Regions from separate parts of the Kitasatospora sp. NPDC098652 genome, predicted to be linked through region 3. Evidence: predicted binding sites of a transcription regulator. Region 3 holds the regulator's gene; each other region holds the start of a gene.
What was found. The regulator HrcA, encoded in region 3, represses chaperone genes, less so after heat shock. The targets are predictions, from matches to a motif close to TTNGCACTCNGNNNNNCNGAGTGCNAA.

Region 1: groL (chaperonin GroEL) is a predicted target of HrcA. The motif match lies at 1,519-1,545, and genes of this name have one in related genera.
Region 2: groES (co-chaperone GroES) is a predicted target of HrcA. The motif match lies at 1,528-1,554, and genes of this name have one in related genera.

Annotation. Positions count from the first base shown of each region.
Region 1 is NZ_JBIWAQ010000022.1:127,850-131,123, forward strand. It holds gene groL (chaperonin GroEL) at 1-1,362, opposite strand, end outside; gene ACIQWA_RS34040 (cold-shock protein) at 1,709-1,912, opposite strand; gene ACIQWA_RS34045 (MoaD/ThiS family protein) at 2,463-2,741, opposite strand; gene thrC (threonine synthase) at 2,769-3,274, opposite strand, start outside.
Region 2 is NZ_JBIWAQ010000005.1:499,569-502,842, forward strand. It holds gene ACIQWA_RS15370 (SAM-dependent methyltransferase) at 1-982, opposite strand, end outside; gene ACIQWA_RS15375 (hypothetical protein) at 1,112-1,447, opposite strand; gene groES (co-chaperone GroES) at 1,696-2,001, shown strand; gene groL (chaperonin GroEL) at 2,118-3,274, shown strand, end outside.
Region 3 is NZ_JBIWAQ010000007.1:135,994-139,267, forward strand. It holds gene htpX (zinc metalloprotease HtpX) at 1-717, opposite strand, end outside; gene hrcA (heat-inducible transcriptional repressor HrcA) at 985-2,019, shown strand; gene dnaJ (molecular chaperone DnaJ) at 2,098-3,240, shown strand.

The sequences.
Region 1 (3,274 bases), on a different contig from region 3:
GTTGGTCGCGATCTGCTTGATCGGGGCCTCCAGCGCCACGCGGACGATGTTGGCACCGGTGGCCTCGTCGCCCTCCAGCTCCAGCTTGTCGAAGGCGACACCGGCCTGCAGCAGCGCGACGCCACCACCGGCGACGATGCCCTCCTCGACGGCGGCCTTGGCGTTGCGGACGGCGTCCTCGATGCGGTGCTTGCGCTCCTTGAGCTCCACCTCGGTGGCCGCGCCGGCCTTGATGACGGCCACGCCGCCGGCCAGCTTGGCGAGGCGCTCCTGGAGCTTCTCGCGGTCGTAGTCCGAGTCGCTGTTCTCGATCTCGGCGCGGATCTGGTTCACGCGGCCGGCGACCTGCTCGCTGTCACCGGCACCGTCGACGATGGTGGTCTCGTCCTTGGTGATGACGACCTTGCGGGCGCCACCCAGGAGGTCCAGACCGGCGTTCTCCAGCTTGAGGCCGACCTCCTCGGAGATCACGGTGCCGCCGGTGAGGACGGCGATGTCGCCGAGCATGGCCTTGCGGCGGTCGCCGAAGCCCGGGGCCTTGACGGCGACGGACTTGAAGACGCCCTTGATCTTGTTGACGATCAGGGTCGACAGGGCCTCGCCCTCGACGTCCTCGGCGATGATGACGAGCGGCTTGCCGCTCTGCATGACCTTCTCCAGCAGCGGGAGCAGGTCCTTGATCGAGCCGATCTTGGAGTTGGCGATGAGGATGTACGGGTCCTCGAAGGTCGCCTCCATCCGCTCCAGGTCGGTGGCGAAGTAGGCGGAGATGTAGCCCTTGTCGAAGCGCATGCCCTCGGTGAGCTCGAGCTCCAGACCGAAGGTGTTGCTCTCCTCGACGGTGATGACGCCTTCCTTGCCGACCTTGTCCATGGCCTCGGCGATGAGCTCGCCGATCTGGGTGTCGGCGGCGGAGATGGAGGCGGTGGAGGCGATCTGCTCCTTGGTCTCCACGTCGGTGGCCTGGGCCAGCAGCTGGTCCGAGACGGCGGCGACGGCCTTCTCGATGCCGCGCTTGAGGGCCATCGGGTTGGCGCCGGCGGCGACGTTGCGCAGACCCTCGCGAACCAGGGCCTGGGCGAGCACGGTGGCGGTGGTGGTGCCGTCACCCGCGACGTCGTCCGTCTTCTTGGCGACCTCCTTGACGAGCTCCGCGCCGATCTTCTCGTACGGGTCCTCGAGCTCGATCTCCTTGGCGATGGAGACACCGTCGTTGGTGATCGTGGGGGCGCCCCACTTCTTCTCCAGCACGACGTTGCGACCCTTGGGGCCGAGCGTGACCTTCACTGCATCGGCGAGCTGGTTCATGCCACGCTCAAGGCCGCGGCGAGCTTCCTCATCAAAGGCGATGATCTTGGCCATCAGAAGTGGTCCTCCGGGACACGGTCGACTGCTCGGACCAAGGGGTGCCCGCGACGGACGGCCCTGGTGCGCGGAGGTCCATTCCCCTACCGCTCCCGGGGGCCTCACCGACCCGGTCCGCTGTCACTCTCACACTGTGAGTGCTAACGCCAATGATTAGCACTCCGGGTGGTCGAGTGCAAGCCCAATGACCGACCCGCGAGCCACCGTCCGCCCCCGCGCGGGAGCCCGGACGGCCCGCCCGGGGAACGCGAACGGGCCCGTACGACGCGTGTCGTACGGGCCCGTCGAGAAGCGAGTGGTCACCAGCCGTGGGCCGCGCCGAGCTCCTGGGTGCCGGAAGAGGTCAGACCGCCGCGCGGACCATGTCCGCCTGCGGGCCCTTCTGTCCCTGGGAGATCTCGAACTCGACCCGCTGGCCCTCCTCGAGGGTGCGGTAGCCGTCCATCTGGATCGCGCTGTAGTGGACGAAGACGTCCGCACCACCGTCGACCGCGATGAAGCCGTAGCCCTTCTCCGCGTTGAACCACTTGACGGTGCCCTGAGCCATTCCGAACTCCCCTAGTGCTGTGCTGGCCCTTCACGGGCCCGCAGGTCGCGGGCCCGGGTCTGGTTTGAAGGCCGGCCCGGGGAACCCCCCCTGGGCGCAGCCGTGCACGCCGCAATCCTCCGCAGCGGGGCGCCGGACGGCTTCCGTGAGCGGCTGATTACGTCGACCGCCGCTGAATGTATCCGGATCGACGCCCTCTGCAACAGGGTCAGCCGCCGGGAATTCCGCAGCCCCGTCAAGAGACAAGAGCGAACAAACCGGGAGAAAATCGGCAATTAGCGCCGGACATAGCGGACGAATTACTCAAATGCCTGCAGGAATTCTGACATCTGCCTGACATGTTTCACGGCCCCGGCCCCGGGGCGGTCTCAGCGTCCGGACGAGCTCCGGCGAAGCACCCACTGCCGGAAGGGGAAGCCCTGTTCCCAGCAGAGCCACACTCTACTCCGACTCCGACCGAAAATATTCCCGCCGAAATGCAAGCGGCCGCCCGCACGCACGGAGAGTGGAATTCCGTACGCGCGGACGGCCGGGAAACGGCGGGAACGGCTCAGCAGCCGCCGGCCACCGCCGGAATGATCGAAACGCTCGCACCGTCCGTGATCCCGGTCGCCAGACCGTCGGCGAACCGCACGTCGTCGTCGTTCACGTACACGTTGACGAAGCGGCGCAGCTTGCCGGTGTCGTCCAGGATCCGGGCCGCGATGCCCGCGTGGTTGTGCTCCAGGTCGGCGATGACCTCGCCCAGGGTGGCCCCCTCGGCGGTCACCTCGGCCTCGCCGCCGGTGTAGGTGCGCAGGATGGTGGGGATGCGGACGGTGGCGCTCATGACTCTCCTAGCGGGGTGGGGGGTGGATCAGGCGGACGCGAGGCCGGCGGCGTGGAAGGAGTCCAGCGTCGGGCGGATGACGGCGGTCATGCCCGCCTCGGAGACGGCGTCCAGCGTCTTGAGGCCGTCCCCGGTGTTGATCGCGACGGTCTCCTTGGCGGGGTCCAGCAGACCGGTCTCCACGAGCTTCTTCAGCACGCCGACGGTCACCCCGCCCGCGGTCTCGGCGAAGATCCCCTCGGTCCGGGCCAGCAGCCGGATCGCCGCCACCACCTCCGCGTCCGTGACGTCCTCCACCGCGCCGCCGGTCCGCCGGGCGATGTCCAGCACGTACGGGCCGTCCGCCGGGTTGCCGATCGCCAGCGACTTGGCGATGGTGTCCGGCTTCACCGGCCTGATCACGTCCCGGCCGGCCTTGAACGCCGCCGACACCGGCGAGCAGCCCTCCGCCTGGGCGCCGAAGATCCGGTACGGCCGGTCCTCGACCAGGCCCAGCTTGATCAGCTCCTGCAGCCCCTTGTCGATCTTCGTCA
Region 2 (3,274 bases), on a different contig from region 3:
CGTTGTACGGGAGCACGTCGGTGAGCTCGAAGGCGTGCGCGTACGGGGTGGCGACCAGCCGGTCCGAGGTCACGTAGGCGATCTTCGGGTCGATCAGCCGGCCGTCGACCTGCCCGGCCACCTCGGCCACCAGGTGCGCCCGGATCACCGCGCCGTCCGGCTCGTACAGGTACCGCCCGACCGGGCCGGCCGGCGGGTCGGGCAGGTCGCCGCCGGTCAGGCTGTCGCCGTGCGGCAGCAGGGTCGCGCGGTGCGGGCGGACCGCCCCGGTGCCGAACCAGAGCACCGCCTCCTTGACGTCCCCGTGGTCGGAGACCCACTCGGCCTCGGCGTCCGCCGGGACGGCCTCGTGCGGGATGCCCGGGGCGACCTTCAACGCGCCGATCGGGGTCCGCCGGCCGGCCTCGATCGCCCAGGAGAGCGGCGGGGCGTACGCCTCCGGGTCGAACACCCGGCCGCGCGAGGTGCGCCGGGCCGGGTCAGTGAAGACCGCGTCGTAGCCGGTGACGTCCACCTCGGCGACGTCCGCGCAGCGCACCTCCACCAGCTCCGCCAGGCCCAGCGCGGCGGCGTTGGCGGCGGTGGCGGCGCAGGCCGCCGGGTCCTTGTCGACGGCCAGCACCCGGATCCCGGCCCGGGCCAGTGCCAGCACGTCCCCGCCGATGCCGCAGCACAGGTCCGCCAGGGTGCGCACGCCCAGCTCGGCGAAGCGGCGGGCCCGCCACTCGGCCACGCTCCGCCGGGTGGACTGCTCGACCCCGTTGGGCGTGAAGTACATCAGGTCGGCGTCCGCCCCGAACTTCGCCCGCGCCCGCTGCCGCAGCCGCGCCTGGCCGAACACCGCCGACACCAGCTCCGCCGGGTGCTCCCGCCGCAGCCGGGTGGCCAGCGCCAGCTCCTCCTCGGGGGCGAACTCGCGCAGCTCGGCGAGCAGGGCCTGACCCTCGGGGGTCAGCAGGGGCTGGAGGTTCTCGGTGTCCACGGGCTCATTCTGACCGGTCGGCCGCCGTGCGGGCGGACGGCCGGCCAGAGCCCGGACGGCCGGAGCGCCGGAGCGCCCAGCGTGACCCAGGGGGTGATCCGGTACCCGAGTGCCGGGAGCCGCGGGCGGTTACCGCCACAGGACGCCGGAGGAGAGCACCGCCGGCACGACGAACGGCGAGAGGGCGGCGGCGACCGGGAGGAGCTGGTAGCCGGAGCGCCAGGTGCGGACGGCCGTCAGGACGCCCGCGGCGAGGGCGGCGACCGGACCGGCCATCAGGCCGATGCCCAGGAAGGCCCAGCCGCTGCCGTCCCCGTCGTCCCAGCTGCCGGAGCCGCTGCCGACGGCGACGGTGACGCAGAGGACGACGAACGGGAGCACGCCGCCCAGCAGGGGCAGGGCGAGGAGGGCGAGGGTCGCGTCCTTGAGCCGGCCCGGCCCGACGCGCAGCGGGATCGAGGTCATGGCAGGAGTCTGGCCGCCCGGTCGGGCCCCGCACATGAGTACGGCTACTCATCCGCCGGCTGAGCCCGCAGTGCGCGTCGTTGGCACTCTGGTTGACTGAGTGCTAACGGCGGCCTATGGTCGTCCTTGGCACTCCCCAGTGGGGGAGTGCTAACGCGAAGACGCGCTTCTGACCCCCGCGACGGCAGATGCGCAGGTTCGCCCCTACCCGTTAGAAAGCCCCGTAATCTCCGAAGGGGAGCTCGGACGTGACCACCAGCAGCAAGGTTGCCATCAAGCCGCTCGAGGACCGCATCGTGGTCCAGCCGCTCGACGCCGAGACCACCACGGCCTCCGGCCTGGTTATCCCGGACACGGCCAAGGAGAAGCCCCAGGAGGGTGTCGTCCTGGCTGTCGGCCCGGGCCGCTTCGAGGACGGCCAGCGGCTGCCGCTCGATGTCGCCGTCGGTGACATCGTCCTGTACTCGAAGTACGGCGGCACCGAGGTGAAGTACCAGGGCGAGGAGTACCTCGTCCTCTCCGCCCGCGACGTTCTCGCCATCATCGAGAAGTAAGTCGTTCCGACCCGCCCCGGATCCGTGTCCCTAGTGACAGGGGCCCGGGGCGTGGTTGTTGGTTCAGGTAGTTCGGAGGCCGGTCGGCCGGCCGCAGCCCCGAGGGAATAGGGAACATGGCGAAGATCCTGCAGTTCGACGAGGACGCCCGCCGCTCGCTGGAGCGCGGTGTCAACAAGCTGGCCGACACCGTCAAGGTGACCATCGGCCCCAAGGGCCGCAACGTCGTCATCGACAAGAAGTTCGGTGCCCCGACCATCACCAACGACGGCGTCACCATCGCCCGTGAGGTCGAGCTGGACGACCCGTACGAGAACCTTGGCGCGCAGCTCGTCAAGGAGGTCGCCACCAAGACCAACGACGTCGCGGGTGACGGCACCACCACCGCCACCGTGCTGGCCCAGGCCCTGGTCAACGAGGGTCTGCGCAACGTCGCCGCGGGCGCCGGCCCGGCCGCCCTCAAGAAGGGCATCGACAAGGCCGTCGCCGCCGTCTCCGAGCACCTGCTGTCCATCGCCCGTGAGATCGAGGGCAAGGACGACGTCGCCGCCGTCGCCTCCCTCTCCGCGCAGGACACCCAGGTCGGCGAGCTGATCGCCGAGGCGATCGACAAGGTCGGCAAGGACGGTGTCATCACCGTCGAGGAGTCGAACGCCTTCGGCGTGGAGCTGGACTTCACCGAGGGCATGCAGTTCGACAAGGGCTACCTGTCGCCGTACTTCGTCACCGACGCGGAGCGTCAGGAGGCGGTTCTCGAGGAGCCGTACATCCTGATCCACCAGGGCAAGATCTCCTCGATCCAGGAGATCCTCCCGCTGCTGGAGAAGATCCTGCAGAGCGGCACCTCCAAGCCGCTGCTGATCATCGCCGAGGACGTCGACGGCGAGGCGCTGTCCACCCTCGTGCTGAACAAGATCCGTGGCCTGTTCAACGCCGTCGCCGTCAAGGCCCCGGGCTTCGGCGACCGCCGCAAGGCGATCCTCGGCGACCTGGCCGTCCTGACCGGCGGCACGGTCATCTCCGAGGAGGTCGGCCTCAAGCTTGACCAGGCCGGTCTGGACGTGCTGGGCACCGCCCGCCGCGTGACCATCACCAAGGACGAGACCACCGTCGTCGACGGCGCCGGTGACTCCGAGGCCGTGGCCGGCCGCGTCGCCCAGATCAAGGGCGAGATCGCCGCGACCGACTCCGACTGGGACCGCGAGAAGCTGCAGGAGCGCCTGGCCAAGCTGGCCGGCGGCGTCTGCGTCATCAAGGTCGGCGCCGCCACCGA
Region 3 (3,274 bases):
GGCGCTGGGCCGGCCGGTGAGCTGGGCGGCGGCCCGGTCGGCGGCCAGTTCGCGGTAGCGGGACAGCAGCCGGGTGAGCAGGAAGCTGATCGCGTAGACCACGATCGACACCAGCGGGATGACCAGCGCCGCGATGGCCGCGTTCTGGTCGTTGCTGTTGCGGTTGCCGCCCATGAACCCGCCGTACATCGCGACCCGGGTCATCGCCCCGGCGAGCACGCCGAGGAAGCCGGCGATGGTCATCACCGCGACGTCCCGGTGGGCGACGTGCGACAGCTCGTGCGCCAGGACGCCCTCCAGCTCCTCGGGTTCCAGTCGGCGCAGCAGTCCGGTGGTGACGCACACCACGGCGTTCTGCGGGTTGCGGCCGGTGGCGAAGGCGTTCGGCATGTCGTTGTCGGCGACCGCCACGCGGGGCTTGGGCATGTCGGCCAGGGCGCAGAGCCGGTCGATGGTGCCGTGCAGCTGGGGGTACTGCTCCTCGGTCACCTGGTGGGCGCCCATGGCCCGCTCGGTGATCTTGTCGCTGAACCAGAACTGGGCCACGAACAGCCCGCCGGAGATCAGCACGATCAGCGGCCAGGCCCCGCGCAGCAGCGCGATCAGCAGGCCCGTGAAACCGACGTACAGCAGCCCGATCACGAACATCGTCCCGACCATGCGGCTGGTCAGGCCGCGGTCGGGCGCGAAACGGGTGTGCTGGCCCGAGCTCGACATCGCTTGCTCCTCCGTTCGCCGTCGCTTTCGATGCTGCCACCCGGACGGCCCCGGGGCACCACCCGTGCACGCGGAGTGTCGCGGTGGCCGTCCGGAACTGCGGGCAGGATCACCCCGGCCGGGCCGTTCCTGCGGTACGACCCGGGCCGTACACTGGCAGGTACGGTTTTGGCACTCGTGCATGCAGAGTGCCAGGGTCGGGGCCCTCCCCGGAGCGGCTCGCAGCATCACAGACGGACAACGTGCGAAGACGGAGGTGCGTGCCCCATGGCCGGAGAGGTCCGCCAGCTGGACGACCGCAAGCTCGCCGTGCTGCGCGCGATCGTCCAGGACTACGTGGGCACCGAGGAGCCGGTCGGTTCCAAGGCCCTGGTGGAGCGGCACAACCTCGGGGTGTCCCCGGCCACCGTGCGCAACGACATGGCGGCGCTGGAGGAGGAGGGGTACATCCACCAGCCGCACACCAGCGCCGGGCGGATCCCCACCGACAAGGGCTACCGGCTGTTCGTCGACAAGCTCGCCGAGATCAAGCCGATGAGCTCCCCGGAGCGCCGGGCGATCCGGCACTTCCTGGACGGCGCCGTCGACCTGGACGACGTGGTCACCCGTACGGTGCGGCTGCTCGCCCAGTTGACCCGCCAGGTCGCCGTGGTGCAGTACCCCTCGCTGACCCGCTCCACCGTCCGGCACATCGAGCTGGTGGCGCTGGCCCCGGCCAAGGTGATGCTGGTGCTGATCACCAACACCGGCCGGGTCGAACAGCGGATGGTCGACTGCCCGGGCACGGTCGGCGAGACGGTCCTGGCGGACCTGCGCTCGCGGATCAACACCCGGGCGGCCGGGCAGCGGCTGCCGGACGTCCCTGGGCTCCTGGAGGAGCTCCCGGCGGCCTTCGAGGCGGCCGACCGGCCGACCGTCAGCACGGTCCTGGCGACGCTGTTCGAGGCGCTCGCCGAGCAGAACGAGGAACGGATCATGCTGGCCGGCACCGCCAACCTGACCCGCTTCGGGCACGACTTCCCGCTCACCATCCAGCCGGTGCTGGAGGCCCTGGAGGAGCAGGTCGTCCTGCTCCGCCTCCTGGGTGAGACCACGGACGCCGCGATGACGGTCCGGATCGGGCGGGAGAACGCCTACGAAGGGCTGAATTCCACCTCGGTCGTTTCGGTCGGCTACGGTTCGGGCGACGAGAGTGTGGCCAAACTGGGTGTGATCGGTCCGACCCGGATGGACTACCCGGGCACAATGGGGGCGGTGCGGGCGGTGGCACGGTACGTGGGCCAGATCCTGGCCGAGTCGTAGCACACCGCCGGCCGTTGGATTCGCAACGGCCGGCGTCCAGTCGCAGCACTACTACAGGCGGAACAAGCGGAGCATTTGGTGGCCACGGACTACTACGCGGTACTCGGCGTCCGACGGGATGCGGGGCAGGACGAGATCAAGAAGGCGTTCCGGCGCCTGGCACGCGAACTGCACCCGGACGTCAACCCGGACCCGAAGACGCAGGAGCGGTTCAAGGAGATCAACGCCGCCTACGAGGTGCTCTCCGACCCGCAGAAGCGCCAGGTCTACGACCTGGGCGGCGACCCGCTGTCGCCGGGCGGCGGCGGTGGCGCGGGCGGCTTCGGCGCCGGCGCGGCGGGCTTCGGCTTCTCCGACATCATGGACGCCTTCTTCGGCGCCGCGGCCGGCCAGCGCGGCCCGCGCTCGCGCACCCGCCGCGGCCAGGACGCCATGATCCGGCTGGAGATCACCCTGGAGGAGGCCGCCTTCGGCACCACCAAGGAACTCCAGGTCGACACCGCCGTCACCTGCACCACCTGCAACGGCGAGGGCGCGGCCCCCGGCACCTCGGCCCAGACCTGCGACATGTGTCGCGGCAAGGGCGAGGTGTCCCAGGTCACCCGCTCGTTCCTGGGCCAGGTCATGACCTCCCGCCCGTGCCCGCAGTGCCAGGGCTTCGGCACCGTGGTGCCGACCCCCTGCCCCGAGTGCGCCGGCGACGGCCGGGTGCGGGCCCGCCGCACCCTGACCGTGAAGATCCCGGCCGGTGTGGACAACGGCACCCGGATCCAGCTGGCCGGCGAGGGCGAGGTCGGCCCCGGCGGCGGCCCGTCCGGCGACCTGTACGTCGAGATCGCCGAGACCACCCACGCGGTCTTCCAGCGGCGCGGGGACGACCTGCACTGCACCGTCACCATCCCAATGACGGCGGCCGCGCTCGGCACCCAGGTGCCGCTGCAGACCCTGGACGGGCTGGAGGAGGTCGACATCCGGCCCGGCACCCAGTCCGGCCAGTCGATCCCGCTGCACGGCCGGGGCATCACCCACCTGCGCGGCGGCGGCCGGGGCGACCTGATAGTGCACGTCGAGGTGCAGACGCCCACCAAGCTCGACGCCGAGCAGGAGGAGCTGCTGCGCCGGCTCTCGCTGCTGCGCGGCGAGGAGCGGCCGTCCGGCCAGTTCGCGCCGGGCCAGCAGGGCCTGTTCTCGCGCCTGAAGGACGCCTTCAACGGCCGGTAGTCGTCCGTGCAGGGGTGCCGGGGGGAGGACCCCC